DNA from 4 places in the Rhizobium sp. O111 genome. Region 1 is predicted to be linked to each of the others. Evidence: predicted binding sites of a transcription regulator. Region 1 holds the regulator's gene; each other region holds the start of a gene.
The links. The regulator PhoB, encoded in region 1, activates phosphate uptake and scavenging genes when phosphate is short. The targets are predictions, from matches to a motif close to TGTCATNNANCTGTCAT.
Positions count from the first base shown of each region.

Region 1 (3,885 bases):
ATGCGAGACCCTGGCGGAAGACGAGTGCGACGTCGCTGACGTGCTGCAGGAAGCCTTCCTCGAGGATCACGTCGAGCACGGCATTGCCGACGGCCATGGCGAGCGGGTTGCCGCCATAGGTCGAGCCATGGGTGCCGGCCTTCATGCCGGAGGCAGCTTCAGCAGTTGCCAGGCAGGCGCCGAGTGGGAAACCACCGCCGATGCCCTTGGCGGCGGCGAGAATGTCCGGCGTTACGCCCAACCGCTCATAAGCAAAGAGCTTGCCTGTACGGCCGACGCCGGTCTGAACCTCGTCGAGGATCAGAAGCAGGCCGTTTTCATCGCAAAGCTGACGCAAAGCCTTCATGAACTCCACAGTCGCAGGGCGGATACCGCCCTCGCCCTGTACCGGTTCGATCAGGATACCGGCCGTGGCATCGGTGATGGCGGCGCGAACGGCCTCGATATCACCGAAGGGAACCTGGTCGAAACCGGGCGCCTTGGGGCCGAAGCCTTCCAGATACTTCTCCTGGCCGCCGGCGGCGATCGTCGCCAGCGTGCGACCGTGGAAGGCGCCTTCAAAGGTGATGATGTGGAAGCGCTCGGGATGACCCTTCGAATACTGGTAGCGACGCGCGGTCTTGATCGCGCATTCCAGCGCTTCGGCGCCGGAGTTGGTGAAGAACACCTTATCCGCGAAGGTTGCATCCGTCAGCCGCTTGGCGAGACGCTCCTGACCGGGGATCTCGTAAATGTTGGAAAGGTGCCAGACCTTATCGGCCTGATCCTTCAGTGCTCCGACGACATGCGGGTGGCTATGGCCGACAGAGGTCACGGCAACGCCCGCGCCGAAATCGAGATATCGCTCGCCAGTTTCGGTGATCAGCCACACGCCCTCTCCTCGCTCGAACCGCAGCGGGGCACGAGAGTAGGTATCATAAAGCGGCGCGGCTTCAGCCATGGCGCGATCTCCTGTCATTCGCTCAATAATCGCCCGGACTCCGGCTAAAAAGCGGGTGCCCGGAAATGAAAAATGCCGCCTTTCGGCGGCGAGGGGCACTATTGTCTTTTCGCAGTGCGATGTCAACAAAACTGAGCTTTTGTCGCATGCGTCAAGCAAGCATCAGGGCGCCGGCGAGCTATCAACAGCTAATGTTGCAGAAATGACTCTACCACCCAGCAAGTTGGGGAAAACCGAGAAATCGATTCGCCGCGATTCAACCGACTCTTGTCACGGAGTCGCCCTCACTCTAGGTTAAAACTCAATTACTAGACTGCATGCGGCGGAACTAGTCACCAAAATCGAGCAAGCGTTTCTTGGTCCGGACACGTCCGTGCCATGGGTGAGGGATTCTGCCTACACCAACGCAATAAGGCGGAGACAGGGCATGAACTGGACAGACGAGCGCGTTGAAAGACTGAAGAAGCTTTGGGCCGAAGGCCTGAGCGCCAGCCAGATTGCGGCACAACTTGGCGGTGTAAGCCGCAACGCCGTCATCGGCAAGGTCCACCGTCTGAACCTGCCTGGCCGCGCCAAGGCCGGCGGCACGACGACGGCGACCAGAGCACCGAAGCGCCCGGCGGTTTCGACGCCCCGCCCCGCCAGCAACTTCAATTCCGCACGCATCTCGCCAAGCCGCGCCGTTGCCCGCCCGCAGGGCGCAGTGGCTCTCAAGGAAGAGATGGATATCGATGCGATCGAGGAAGTCCGTTACCGTCCCGCTTCCAACGTTGTCGTTCCGATCTCGCGCCGCCTCGGCCTCACGGAACTGACCGAGCGTACGTGCAAGTGGCCGGTCGGCGATCCGCTGACGGATGACTTCCACTTCTGCGGCTGCGAATCCCCTGACAACTCGCCATACTGCACCTATCACCAGCGCATGGCCTACCAGCCGGTCAACGAGCGCCGCAAGGCAGCCAACCGGGTCGCATGACCCGGAAAGCCGGATAAGGAACAAAAGAAAACGGGCCCTTGCGGGCCCGTTTTTCGTTGGATCGGATGAAATGGAAGCGCCTTACGCTTCCATCGAATAGCCGGCGCCGCGAACGGTGCGGATGACATCTTGCATGTTCGAGAAGTTGAGCGCCTTGCGCAGGCGGCCGACGTGTACGTCGACGGTGCGTTCGTCGACATAGATGTCATGGCCCCAGACGCCATCGAGCAGCTGCGAGCGGGAGAAGACACGGCCGGGCGACGACATCAGGAATTCCAGAAGGCGGAATTCGGTCGGTCCCAGGCGGACTTCGCGGCTCTTGCGGTGAACGCGGTGGGTTTCGCGATCGAGCTCGATATCGCCGCACTTCAGCAGCGAGGAGAGCACTTCCGGCTTGGCGCGGCGCAGCATCGCCTTGACGCGGGCGACGAGCTCAGGCGTCGAGAACGGCTTGACGACATAGTCGTCGGCGCCGGTCGACAGGCCGCGAACACGTTCGCTTTCCTCGCCACGGGCGGTCAGCATGATGATCGGCAGGCGCTCGGTCTCCGGGCGCATGCGCAGGCGACGGCACAGCTCGATGCCGGAAACGCCGGGCAGCATCCAATCGAGGATCAACAGGTCGGGCGTGCGTTCCTGCAGCCGGATTTCGGCCTCGTCACCGCGAAGGATGGTATCGACTTCGAAGCCTTCGGCCTCGAGGTTATAGCGAAGAAGCACGCTCAGTGCTTCTTCGTCTTCAACGACTGCTACTCTTGGGATCATTCGTCTCGGTCTCCTGGGGGCGTGGGTCCGGAACGCTTATTCCGTGACCGCGCCGACGGTGTTGGCGGTGTCGTCCTTCGGACGCTCGCCTTCCGGCTGGGCGCCGGTAGCCATGTAGTAGATGGTCTCTGCGATGTTGGTGGCGTGGTCGCCGATGCGCTCGATGTTCTTGGCGCAGAAGAGAAGATGCGTGCAGCTGGTGATGTTGCGCGGATCTTCCATCATGTAGGTCAGCATCTCGCGGAACAGCGAGGTGTACATCGCGTCGATTTCCTCGTCGCGCTCGCGGATCGACTTGGCGCGGTCGGCAACGCGGCTGGTGTAGACGTCGAGAACTTCCTTGAGCTGGACAAGCGCCAGTTCGGAAAGATGCTCGAGGCCACGAGCGAGCTTGCGCGGAACGCCCGTGCTCTGGACAGCGATGACGCGCTTGGCAGTGTTCTTGCCGAGATCGCCGACGCGCTCGAGATCGGCCGCGATGCGGATCGAGCCCATGATTTCGCGAAGGTCGGCGGCCATCGGCTGGCGGCGGGCGATGGTGATGATCGCCTTTTCGCCGATCTCGCGCTCGGCGTGATCGAGGATCACGTCGTCGGAGATGACCTTCTGGGCGAGCGAAGTGTCGCCGTTGACGAGCGCGCGAACAGCGTCGCCGACCATCTGTTCCGCGAGGCCGCCCATTTCGGAGATGCGGCGCGTCAGGAACTTGAGATCATCGTCATAGGCGGAATAGATATGTGTCGATGCCATGGGGCTTATCCTTGAATGTCCTGAGGTTTACCGGTTTCGGAGATCAGCCGAAGCGGCCCATGATGTAATCCTGGGTGCGCGGATCATCCGGGTTGGTGAACATCTTGTCGGTATCGTTCTCCTCGACGAGGTTGCCGAGGTGGAACATGGCGGTGCGCTGCGAAACGCGTGCTGCCTGCTGCATCGAGTGCGTGACGATGACGATCGTGTAGGCTTCGCGCAGCTCGTGGATGAGCTCCTCGACCTTGGCGGTCGCGATCGGGTCAAGCGCTGAGCAGGGCTCGTCCATGAGGATGACTTCGGGGCTGACAGCAATCGCGCGGGCGATGCACAGACGCTGCTGCTGACCACCCGACAGGCCGGTGCCGCCTTCATGCACGCGGTCCTTGACCTCGTTCCACAGGCCGGCGCGCTGCAGGCTCTGCTCGACGATGACGTCCATGTCGGCCTTCGCCTT
Region 1 covers NZ_JBSHXL010000001.1:142,316-146,200, reverse strand. The annotation lists gene ACVTFQ_RS00725 (aspartate aminotransferase family protein) at 1-940, opposite strand, end outside; gene ACVTFQ_RS00720 (GcrA family cell cycle regulator) at 1,368-1,913, shown strand; gene phoB (phosphate regulon transcriptional regulator PhoB) at 1,995-2,678, opposite strand; gene phoU (phosphate signaling complex protein PhoU) at 2,715-3,428, opposite strand; gene pstB (phosphate ABC transporter ATP-binding protein PstB) at 3,472-3,885, opposite strand, start outside.

Region 2 (3,885 bases), 2.9 Mb from region 1:
CTGCCTTGCCCTTGCGCTGCGTGAACCGCGCATCCGGATCGCTCGGTGCCTGACGCGGCAACCGCTCGCCCGGCTCGTCCCCGTCCGAACCGGACGCGTCGGCATCGAGATTGGCATTGGCATCAAGGTCGCCATTGCGACCGCGAGGCGGGCGGGCCGCCGTCGTCTCGATCACCGTCGCATCCAGCATCGTGCCACGCCGCAGGATCAGACCGGCGGCATCCAACTGCCGGTCGAGCTCGGCAAACAGCTTGTCCAGCAGCGCTTCGCTGATCAAAAGGTTGCGAAATCGGCACAGCGTTGAGTGATCCGGAAAAGCTTCATCCAGAGCAAGGCCGACGAAACGCTTGAACGACAACCGGTCGCACAACGCTTCCTCAAGCTCCATGTCCGAGAGGCCGTATAGCGACTGCAGAAGCAGCGCCTTGAACATCACCAGCGGTCTATAAGCGGGCCGACCGGCGCCCTTGCCCGTGTCATCACGCAGCCGCGCAAGGTGCTTCTCGAAACGGTACCACCTCACCAGCGACGACAACTTGTCCAGCCGACCCGACCCTTTGCCCTGAGGGATCAACGCATCGGCGAAACTGAACTGGCCACCATCCCGAACCGACATCGCATCATCTCCGCTCATCGCTAAGACAGAGAATCACAACGGTGAGATTTTGCAACGGCTCCCGTGGGGGAGAAGAGACTCGTTGCGGGCCGCTCGCTCCATCTTCCCTTCTCCCCCGCGGGGAGAAGGTGGCCCGAAGGGTCGGATGAGGGGGCCTCACCCGCCCAGCGGTTCTACTCAATCAACAACAGACCCGCCGACGTTTCCAATCAATACTTCGACGGAACGTACAGCTCCGGTGGCAGAACCTTGCGTTCGTAATCCGGGTTGAACACGCGCTCGGGCAGGGCGATCTCCTCGTGCGGCACGTCCTCGTAGGGGAACTGCGACAGCAGATGGTCGATGCAGTTCAGGCGGGCGCGCTTCTTGTCGTTGCCCTCGACGATGTGCCACGGGGCTTCCGGGATGTTGGTGCGGGCGAAGGTTTCTTCCTTGGCCTTGGTGTAGGCCTCCCAGCGGATGCGCGACTGCAGGTCCATCGGCGACAGCTTCCACTGCTTCAGTGGATCGTGGATGCGCACGAGGAAGCGTAGCTGCTGTTCTTCGTCGGTGATCGAGAACCAGTATTTGACGAGGCGGATGCCAGAGCGGACCAGCATGCGCTCGAATTCGGGCACGTCGTTGAAGAACTGCTCGACCTGATCCTCGTCGGCAAAGCCCATGACGCGCTCGACGCCGGAGCGGTTGTACCAGGAGCGGTCGAAGAGCACGATCTCGCCGCCAGCAGGCAGATGCGGGACGTAGCGCTGGAAATACCACTGCGACTTCTCGCGGTCCGATGGTGCCGGAAGCGCCACGACGCGGGCGACACGCGGGTTGAGGCGCTGGGTGATGCGCTTGATGACGCCGCCCTTGCCGGCGGAATCGCGACCTTCGAAGATAACGACCACCTTTTCCTTGTGATAGGTGACCCAATCCTGCAGGCGGATCAACTCGGACTGCAGCGCGATCAGCGAACGGAAATACTCGATGCGCGGCATCGATGGCGGATGCGCCTTGCGGTAGATCTTGCGGATTTCCTCGGACAGCGCCGGCTCGGAGAGCTCGAGCTCGTAGTCTTCATCCAGCGTATCGGCCAGTTCGGCCTCGAGCCAGTCGGTTGAAGGCGTGCCTCTCATGGTGGTCATCTCGATCCCTGTTCAGATTTGTCGCTTCGGACGCTTGCGGAGCTGCCTGGCTTTGCGCCGCATGACGATATCATGAAAGCACGCACGGCAAGGCCACTCATGGCGCCAAATAAGCAGCGTGTCATGAAGGATATATGACGCTTCGGGCGGACGCGGAGATGCGTGCGGAAAGAGATCGGCAGGTGAGCGTGCTGTCGGGCCTTGGGATCAGCTCAGCGCGTCGGGGCGGTTGGCCTCTTTGACGTGGTCGTCGCTGTGCTTGCTGCGAATGCGGCGCACCGTGAGCCAGACGCCGAGGACGACGAGGGGCACGGCCGCACCGGTCAGCGTCTCCGGCGCGATCTCGACGCCGACGCCATGCAGAAGCTTGGCGAGATAGCCGACGAGGCCGATGACGTAATAGGAGATGGCGGCGACCGACAGGCCTTCGACCGTCTGCTGCAGGCGCAGCTGCAGATGCGCGCGCTTATCCATCGAGGCCAGGATCTCGGTGTTGAATTTTTCCAATTCGACATCGATCCAGCTGCGCAGGAGGGCCGTTGCGCGGGCGAGCTTGCGCGACAGGTCGGCCTGCCGTTCCTCGACCGACTGGCAGGTGCGCATGGCGGGCGCCAGCCGACGCTGCAGGAAGGCGCCGAGGGTTTCGTTGCCGGGGAGCGCCTTTTCGGCCAGCATGGCGACGCGCTCGAGCACGATGTTGTAATAGGCGCGGCTGGCGCCGAAGCGATAGAGGCTAAGGGCAGCATTGGCCTCGAGCTCGGCGGCGAGGCGGGTGATCTCCGATAGCGTAGTGTCTGCCTCGGCGCGTGCATGCTGCTTCATGCCCTGCGTGATGGCGGTGAAGCTCGTCTCGATCTGGCGGATCTCGGGCGACAATGTCTGCGCCAGCGGCAGGCCCATCATCGCCAGCGTTCTATAGGTCTCGATATCGAGCAGGCGCTGGGCGAGCATGCCGCGGGCGCCGTCCGTCATGCCATGGTCGAGCACCAGGAACTTGGTCAGGCCATCGCCGTCCTGGCGGAAATCGGTGATCACGGTCGCCTGGCTGTCGGCCACCATGCTCTGACAGAGGCTGGTCGGGTCGAAATTGGCGATGACGTCGGCGACATCCTCGCTATCGGGGCGAATCTCGATGCGAACGCCCGAGATGAAGGCGCCCGGTGCCGCGAAGCTGGCGCCGAAGGGATTGATGGGGATCTCGGCGCCGAATTCCGCCGGTGCGGGTGTGTCCCAGAAATAGGTCGAGAATTCCGTGTGGCGCTCCCAGCGCAGCGTGCCGCTGCCCCAGCTCATCGTGTGGTGGCTGGTGTCGGCGGCGGGTGCCGGAACACCCTGGGCAAGCGAGAGCGCCTTCAGGATCGCCTGATCGGCGGCGAAGTTGGCTTCGGTCAGGAAGGCGACCTGGAAGATGACGCGGGAAACGGGGATCAGCGTATAGGGGCGCGAATGGATTTCACCGAGCGCGCGGGCCCGGACATCGGCTACGGGAAACGAAAAGCTACGCTTCGACAAATCTTGCCTCCTGACTGTGCCCCCACGGCCAGTTCTTCCCTTGGCTATTATCAAATGGCCCGGCGCGTACGACGTGGCGGTTTGACGCAGAACGATCATGCGCCGGCCAATCGCGCCGTGTCGAGCCGTTTCAGCTCCGTCCGCTGGGCCGAGGTCAGTGCGAAGCCGGCAATGGCCAGCGCGTCACCTTGCCGGCAAGCAGCGCCCACCAGACGATGACCGGCTGCAGGGCGAGGCGCGGCAGATGATACCACCAACCCAAGGCGGACGTGGTCGAGCCGAGATCGTCGATGGCGTGCTTGATGTTGGCCGGGAACACGCAGACGGCATAAAGGGCCAGGCAAATGCCGGCCGAGCGGCGTAATCGCTCAGTCGTCAGGCCGATCGCGCCGGCAATTTCGCACAGGCCGGTGAGCGCGATCACCGCGGCCGGGAAGGGAACCCAATCCGGGGTGATCGACAGGAACGCGGCTGGAAAGAGCAGGTGCGCGCAGCCGGCGATCATGTAGAGGCCGGCCAGGACAAATCTGCCGGTTGGGCTTTCCGCGTGGTCGGTGGAAGCATCGTCTGCGGCTTTGGTCATGCAGCGTTTACGCAAATGACCGGCGTCTGGATGATGCGACATATGTC
Region 2 covers NZ_JBSHXL010000001.1:3,055,877-3,059,761, reverse strand. The annotation lists gene ACVTFQ_RS15405 (IS5 family transposase) at 1-634, opposite strand, end outside; partial or broken gene ACVTFQ_RS15400 (endonuclease domain-containing protein) at 664-771, opposite strand; gene ppk2 (polyphosphate kinase 2) at 826-1,743, opposite strand; gene ACVTFQ_RS15390 (DUF3422 family protein) at 1,951-3,255, opposite strand; gene ACVTFQ_RS15385 (DoxX family protein) at 3,410-3,838, opposite strand.
Region 2: ppk2 (polyphosphate kinase 2) is a predicted target of PhoB. The motif match lies at 1,867-1,883, and genes of this name have one in related genera.

Region 3 (3,885 bases), 790 kb from region 1:
CGTGGCGCCACTTCGGTGACGAACACCGCGATGCCGAGGCTGATGGGGACACCGATGATCATCGCCAGCGCCGAGGTGACCAGCGTTCCGTAGATCGGCACGAGGCCGGCGAATTTCTGTGCGACGGGATCCCATTCGGTGCCGTAGAGGAATTCCAGGCCGAAGGTGCGGAAGGCAAGAAGGCCGCCCCACCCCATGGAAAAGGTCGCTGCCAGAAGTGCAATCAGTACGAACATGCCGCAGCACAGCACGATCGCAGAAAATACCATGTCGCCGGTCGCGCCATGGCGACGCTTCACGCCGACACTTTCGGCGCGCTGCGATGCCAAAACTTGGCTCATTGTCTGTTCTCTAATCTTTGAGGGGCAATCAAAGTTAAGCCGGCCGGAAAGCAGAACTCTCCGACCGTTTCGACAGTGTGGGGATCAACCCTTGAACTGGGCGGTCCAGTAGGCTTCGATCTGCTTCACGAGGCTATCGGGAAGCGGAACGTAGTCGAGCGAGGAAGCCTGCTTCTGGCCGTTCTCAAGCGCCCACTTGAAGAACTCGAAGGCAGCCTTGGAGCGAGCTTCGTCCTTGGCCTGCTTGTACATGATTGCCCAGGTCGTAGCCGTGACCGGCCAGGCCTTATCGCCAGGAGCGTTGGTCATGATCAGGTTGAAGTCCTGAGCCTTGTCCCACTCGGCGCTTGCAGCGGCAGCAGCGAAGCTCTCGGCGTTCGGCTTCGGATACTTGCCGGCAGCGTTTTCGATCAGGACGTAGGGCAGCTTGTTCTGCAGCGCATAGGCGTACTCGACGTAACCGATCGAGTCCTTCACGCGCGTGACGTAGGCTGCGACGCCTTCGTTGCCCTTGCCGCCGATGCCGACGGGCCAGTTGACGGCGGTGCCTTCACCAACCTTGGACTTCCAGTCGGCATTGACCTTCGAAAAGTAGTTGGTCCAGTTGAAGCTGGTGCCCGAACCGTCCGAGCGGTGAACGACGGCGATCTGCGAATCCGGCAGCTTGACGCCCGGGTTCAGGTCGGCAATGGCCTTGTCGTTCCACTTGGTGACGTTGCCGAGGTAGATGTCGGCCAGAACCTTGCCGGTGAGCTTCAGCTCGCCCGACTTGATGCCCTTGACGTTGATGACGGGAACGATGCCGCCGACAACCAGCGGAAACTGGCCGAAGCCGCCATCCGTCAGTTCCTTGGATTCAAGCGGCTTGTCGGAGGCGCCGAAATCGACCGTTGCGGCCTTGATCTGAGCGATACCGCCGCCAGAACCGATCGACTGATAGTTCAGCTTGTCGCCGGTCTTCTTGTTGTAGTCAGCCGACCACTTGGAGAGAACCGGGTAAACGAAGGTGGAGCCGGCGCCGGTGATATCGGCGGCGGAAGCGGAGGCGGCCATGACGGCCGCAAGGCCGATGCCGAAACAGGTCGTCAAAAATCTGCTGGTACGCATAAGGGTTCGCTTTCCTGAAAGCTGAAAAGATGACGGCGAGATCAATAGGGGGCTACTTGTTTGCTTGCGCAACGAGTCTCGCCGGGAACGGGCTATTCCCCAGAGATAACAGTTTCATGACAGCCGATGAGGCAAACCGCATTCACGCGATGTTAAAGCGGATCATCGAGAAAAACTTGGTTTCCGGGCGCGGAAATACTTCGTTTTCCCAAGTCAAGACGACTGGAATTGTAGTGTTTTAACAGCATAGAAGACCGCCGCCTCCGCGCAAGCTAGCGTTGATTTTGATGAGGTGTGCAGGGATTAGAGGCTGTTGGCCAGGAGGCAGAATTCCTCGACCGAAAGCGTCTCGGCACGTCTCTGCGGATCGATGCCGGCCTTCTCGAGCAGTTTCTCGCCGCCGATCGGCTTCAGGCTCTGGCGCAGCATCTTTCGGCGCTGCCCGAAGGCCGCCTGGGTCACTTTTTCGAGATTGGCAACGGAGCAGGGGATCGGGTTCTCGTTCGGCGTCAGATGCACCACCGTCGAGGTTACCTTCGGCGGAGGCGTGAAGGCCTGCGGCGGGATGTCGAACGCCATGTGTGCGTTCGTACGCCAACCGCAGAGCACGCCGAGACGCCCGTAGTGATCGTCTTCCTCGTCAGCGACGATACGCAAGCCCACTTCCTTCTGGAACATCAGCGTCAGCGATTGCCAGAACGGCGGCCATTGCTTCGGCAGCAACCAGTTCACCAGAAGCTGGGTCCCGACATTATAGGGAAGGTTGGCGATGATCTTCACCGGTCCCTCGGGGGCCAGCGCCTCGAAATCGGTGGTCAAAGCGTCGCCTTCGATAACCTCAAGCCGGCCGGGATAATGCGCCGATACTTCTGCCAGCGCCGGCAGACAACGCGGATCGCGCTCGACGGCGATGACCTTCTTGGCGCCGAGCGCAAGGATCGCCCGCGTCAGGCCACCGGGACCAGGCCCGACCTCGAACACCGTCGCGTCTTCGAGCGGGCCAGCGTTACGCGCCACCTTCTGCGTGAGGTTGAGGTCGAGAATGAAGTTCTGCCCAAGCGCCTTGCGCGCATCCAGCCCATGCCGCCTGATGACGTCGCTCAGCGGCGGCAATCCGTCGAGTGCGGCCATCAGGAATTGCTCTTGGAAACGCGACCGAGATGCCCGGCAAGCTTCAGGGCGGCGACCAGGCTGCTCTCGCGCGCCAGCCCCTTGCCGGCGATGCCGAAGGCCGTGCCGTGGTCGGGCGATGTGCGGATGAAGGGCAGGCCAAGCGTCACGTTGACGGCATCGTCGAAGCCGAGCGCCTTTGCCGGGATCAGAGCCTGGTCGTGATACATGCAGACTGCCACATCGTAGCGCGCGCGCGCCTCGTCGTGGAACATGGTGTCGGCGGGCAGGGGACCGATCGCATCGATGCCTTCTGCGCGAAGGAACTGGATCGCGGGGTGGATGACGTTGGCATCTTCCTTGCCGATGGCGCCATCTTCGCCGGCATGCGGATTGAGGCCAGCGACGGCGAGGCGTGGATTGGTGATGCCAAAGCGCTGGACGAGATCGGCATGCGCGATCCGGCAGGTCTCGACGATCAGCTCCGCCGTCAGCGCCTGAGGCACATCCTTGATCGGGATGTGGATTGTGACGGGGATCGTGCGAAGCTTCGGCCCGGCGAGCATCATGACGGGTGTCACGGGCGTGCCGGTTGCACGTTTCGCAAGCTCAGCCAGAAACTCGGTATGTCCGGGAAAACGGAAACCGCTCTCGTAGAGAACGGACTTGGCGATCGGGTTGGTGACGACGCCAAGCGCTTCGCCGCGGATCGTCAGCGATACAGCCTGCTCGATCGCTGCAATCGTCCCTCGAGCCGTCGCGACATGCGCTTCGCCGGCGATGACTTCAATTCCTGCGGGGATCGGCAGAACGGGAAGGGCGTCGGCGAAGACGTCGATCGCGCCGGCGCAGTCCGTCTCGCGGATCGCGACGGTCAGATCCAGCATCCGCGCGCGGGTGGCAAGGACGTCGGGATCACCGATGAAAATAAAAGGCGGCAGGCCAAGCTCGCGGCGGCGCAGCCAGGCCATCAATGTGACGTCAGGGCCGATCCCGGCAGGATCGCCCTGGCTCAGTGCAAGCGGACGAGAAAACGCGAGCGTCATCGACATTAGCGGCGAACGATCTGCGCTTTCTTGCGCAGTTCGTCGAGATACTTGGTAGCGTTGGCGTTTTCCGGCGGCGCGTTCTTGTCCTTGGCCTTGTTCAGATCTTCTTCACGGAAGACCATTTCGGCTGCCTGGTCGTCAGAGACCTGGCGCTGGCTGCAGATTGCAAGATATTCGACGCCCTTTTCGGTCACGCGCGTTGCCGTGGTGTTGCCCTTGGCCTGTTCGACCAGCGGCTTCCACTCAGGCGGCAGTTCCGGCGCCAGCATGCGGCCGAG
Region 3 covers NZ_JBSHXL010000001.1:936,606-940,490, forward strand. The annotation lists gene pstC (phosphate ABC transporter permease subunit PstC) at 1-341, opposite strand, end outside; gene pstS (phosphate ABC transporter substrate-binding protein PstS) at 426-1,448, opposite strand; gene rsmA (16S rRNA (adenine(1518)-N(6)/adenine(1519)-N(6))-dimethyltransferase RsmA) at 1,752-2,579, opposite strand; gene pdxA (4-hydroxythreonine-4-phosphate dehydrogenase PdxA) at 2,579-3,604, opposite strand; gene ACVTFQ_RS04735 (peptidylprolyl isomerase) at 3,610-3,885, opposite strand, start outside.
Region 3: pstS (phosphate ABC transporter substrate-binding protein PstS) is a predicted target of PhoB. The motif match lies at 1,554-1,570, and genes of this name have one in related genera.

Region 4 (3,885 bases), 3.8 Mb from region 1:
TCATGAAGATGATCCAGAAGGCGACCGTGCGGAAGGGAAAGCGGAAATAGACGATGGCGAAGGCCGAGATGATCGAAATCGCGATCTTGCCGATCGCGACCAGGATAGCCATCGCCAGGCTGTTGCCGAGCATCAGGAGGAACGGCGGTGCGCCGGCGTTGGATGCGCCGGTGCCGAGCAGCACGCCGTAGTTCTCGAGCATCTGGTGGCCCGGCGTCATCGGCACGACGCCGGTCAAGAAGTCCGAGGGACCGCGCGTCGAGGCGATGAAGGCGAGGTATACGGGGAACACCACCATGCCGATCCCGAGGATCAGCACGAGGTGGGTGAGGAAATTGAGGAAGGGACGGTTCTCGACCATGGCTGGCTCTCGCTTCAATACTGCACTTTGCGCTCGATCCAGCGGAACTGGACGACGGTCAGGACGACCACGATCAGCATCAGCACGACCGACTGCGCGGCCGACGGGCCGAGATTGAGACCGACGAAACCATCGGCATAGACCTTGTAGACAAGGATGTTGGTCGATTGCGACGGACCGCCCGAGGTAGCCGCGTCGATGATCGGGAAGGTGTCGAACATCGCATAGGTGATGTTGATGACCGCCAGGAAGAAGGTGGTCGGCGACAGCAGCGGGAAGACCACCGTCCAGAAGCGCTTGATGGGACCGGCGCCATCGATCGCGGCGGCTTCGGTCAGCGAATGCGGCACGGATTGGAGGCCGGCGACGAAGAACAGGAAATTGTAGGAGATCTGCTTCCAGGCGGCGGCGATGATGATCAGGATCATCGCGTTGTTCGGGTTCAGGCGATGGTTCCAGCTGTAGCCGAAATGTTCCAGCACATAGGGAATGATGCCGACGCTGGGGTTGAACATGAACCACCAGAGCAGGCCGGATGCGGCCGGCGCAACGGCATAGGGCCAGACCAGAAGCGTCGTATAGAAGCGCTGCGAGCGGATCACGCGGTTGACGCAGATCGCGAAGAGCAGCGACAGCCCCATCGACAGCACGGTGACACCGATCGAAAAGACGAAGGTGACGGTCAGCGAATTCAGATAATCCGGATCATGCAGCAAGCGCGTGTAGTTCGCCAAACCGACGAAGGTGTCCTTCAGACCGAAGGGATCCTGGCGCAGGAAGGACTGCCATACGGCCTGAACCGCCGGCCACACGAAGAAGACGATCGTGATGAGCAGCTGCGGCGCGATCAGGAGATAAGGCAGGAGACGGCTTTGGAAGACAGTGCGTTTGGTTTGCATGCATGACCCCTCAAGGAAAATGCCCTCCCCGGACGGGCCGGAGAGGGCTGACGGAGGGAGCGACCCTTAGTTGGAATTCGCGGCTTCGAATTCGCGCAGCTTGGCATTGCCCTGCTTTGCGGCTTCGTCGAGCGCTTCCTGACCGGTCTTCTTGCCGTTGAGAACGGCTTCGAACTGCTGGTCGATGACGTCGCGGATCTGCGTCAGGTTGCCGAAGCGAACGCCCTTGGAGTTTTCGGACGGCGTGCCGCGCATGATCTGCTTGATGGCGATGTCAGAACCGGCGTTCTTTTCGTAGTAGCCCTGCTTCTGACCAAGCTCGTAAGCAGCGTTGGTGATCGGCAGGTAGCCAGTGAACTGGTGCCAATCGGCCTGGACTTCAGGCTGCGACAGGTAGGTGAAGAACTTGGCGGCGCCCTTGTAGACAGCCTTGTCCTTCTGACCGTTCAGAACCCACAGCGTTGCGCCGCCGATGATCGAGTTCTTCGGATCCTGCGTGACCGTGTCGTCGTAAGGCATCGGTGCGAAGCCGACCTTGAAGTCCTTGGCGTTGTTGATGACGCCGGCGCGCGAAGCGGACGAGTTCATGTAGGCAGCGCACTGCTGCGAGTAGAAGAGCGGAGCAGCGTCGGCACCGGCGCTCGGGCCGCCGTACTTGTAGACGCCTTCATCCTGCCAGGTCTTCAGGTGATCCCAGAACTTGGCCTGGTTCGGACCATTGAAGGTGAACTCGGCGTTCATGCCGCCGAAGCCGTTCTGCTGGGTGCCGTAAGGCAGGTTCTGGATGGCGGAGTAGTTTTCCAGGCCAACCCAGGTCGCGCCGTAGGACATGGTGAAGCCGCACTTGGCAGCGCCGGAAGAGACGATCTTCTTGCCCATTTCGGCAAGCTCGGCCCAGGTCTTCGGAGCGACTTCAGGATCGAGGCCGGCCTTCTGGAAGACGTCCTTGTTGTAGTAGAGGATCGGGGTCGACGAGTTGAACGGCATCGACAGGATGTTGCCCTCAGCGTCGGAATAGTAGCCGACGACAGGCGCCAGGAACTTCGACGGATCCCAAGGCTCACCCTCGTCCTTCATCAGCTGGTAGACCGGGTAGACGGCGCCCTTGGCGGCCATCATGGTGCCGGTGCCGACTTCGAAAACCTGAACGATGGCGGGCTGCTGGCCGGCGCGGAAAGCGGCGATAGCGGCCGTCAGCGTCTCGGGATAGGTGCCCTTATAGACAGGAACGATCTTGTATTCGCTCTGGCTATCGTTGAACTTCTGGGCAACTTCCTCGAGCTTCTTGCCAAGCTCGCCACCCATGGCGTGCCACCAGGTCACTTCGGTTGCAGCGAAGGACGCGGAAGCGGACAAAGCAACCGCAGCAGCGGCCAATGAAATCGACTTAAACATGAAAAACCCTCTCCACCATTGTTGGCGTGAGGACGCAATAGAGGCCTATTGTGACACCTCCTTAACGCTTTCATGACAGGCCGATTACAAATTCCGAAAATGTTAACCGACTAACGAAAGCAATCAGAACGCATCGCGCAAATGGACGGGCCATCGCCCGGGCAAGATGGCGACGATGTCGTAGCGTTGAGACAGGCGGGCCTGGTCGCGCTGGCGGGAGAGCCAGAGATCGCTAGCGCCACGGATGCGGGTTTGCGCGAGAAGCGACACGGAATCGACGGCCGCGCCCTCGTCGCGACGCGCCTTCACCTCGACGAAGACAGCCAGATCGCCCTTGCGGGCAATGATGTCGATCTCGCCCAGCCGCGTGCGGTAGCGCAGCGCGACGATGCGGTAGCCCTTGAGAATGAGATAGAAAGCGGCGATGTATTCGGAGACATGGCCCCGACGCAGTGCCTCGCGGCGAAGACCCTTTTGATGCGGGTCAGAAGCGTCGTTACCTGACATCGCCCGCCTTTCGGTCGAGCAGGCGCTGGTAGAGCTCCTTGCGGGGGAGACCGGTGATGCGGGCGGCCTCGGCGGCGGCCTTGGCGGTCGGCAGGGTCTGCGAGAGGTCGGCCAGGATGGCGTCGATGTCCGTTTCCTCGATGGCGCGCTCCGGCGCCGGGCCGATGACGAGGACGATCTCGCCTTTGACATTGTCGACATCGGCATAGTGAGCGGCAAGCTCGGCGAGCGTGCCTCGGCGGAACTCCTCGTAGCTCTTGGTGAGCTCGCGGCAGACGGAGGCCGGGCGATCGCCGCCGAGAACGTCGGCGGCGGCAATGAGCGTGGCGCCGATGCGGTGCGGGGATTCGAAGAACATCAGTGTCGCCGGCGTGGCGGCGAATTCAGACAGCCGGTCGCGGCGGGCCTTGTCCTTGGTCGGCAGGAAACCGGCGAAGAGGAAGGCATCGTTCGGAAGGCCGGAGCCGACAAGGGCTGCCAGCGGCGCCGAGGCGCCCGGGATCGGGATCACCCGATAGCCGGCTTCTATCGCCGATTGCGCCAGACGGTAACCGGGGTCGGAGACCAGCGGCGTGCCGGCATCGGAGACCAGCGCCACGGACTTGCCGGCTTCAAGCGCTGCAAGCAGGCGGGGCCCGGCTTCATCGGCATTGTGTTCGTGGTAGGCGTAGGGGCGGTTCTGGATGCCGTAGCGATCGAGCAGCACGCGGGTGACGCGGGTGT
Region 4 covers NZ_JBSHXL010000001.1:3,920,427-3,924,311, reverse strand. The annotation lists gene ugpE (sn-glycerol-3-phosphate ABC transporter permease UgpE) at 1-361, opposite strand, end outside; gene ugpA (sn-glycerol-3-phosphate ABC transporter permease UgpA) at 376-1,260, opposite strand; gene ugpB (sn-glycerol-3-phosphate ABC transporter substrate-binding protein UgpB) at 1,327-2,655, opposite strand; gene ACVTFQ_RS19580 (YraN family protein) at 2,779-3,162, opposite strand; gene rsmI (16S rRNA (cytidine(1402)-2'-O)-methyltransferase) at 3,152-3,885, opposite strand, start outside.
Region 4: ugpB (sn-glycerol-3-phosphate ABC transporter substrate-binding protein UgpB) is a predicted target of PhoB. The motif match lies at 2,728-2,744, and genes of this name have one in related genera.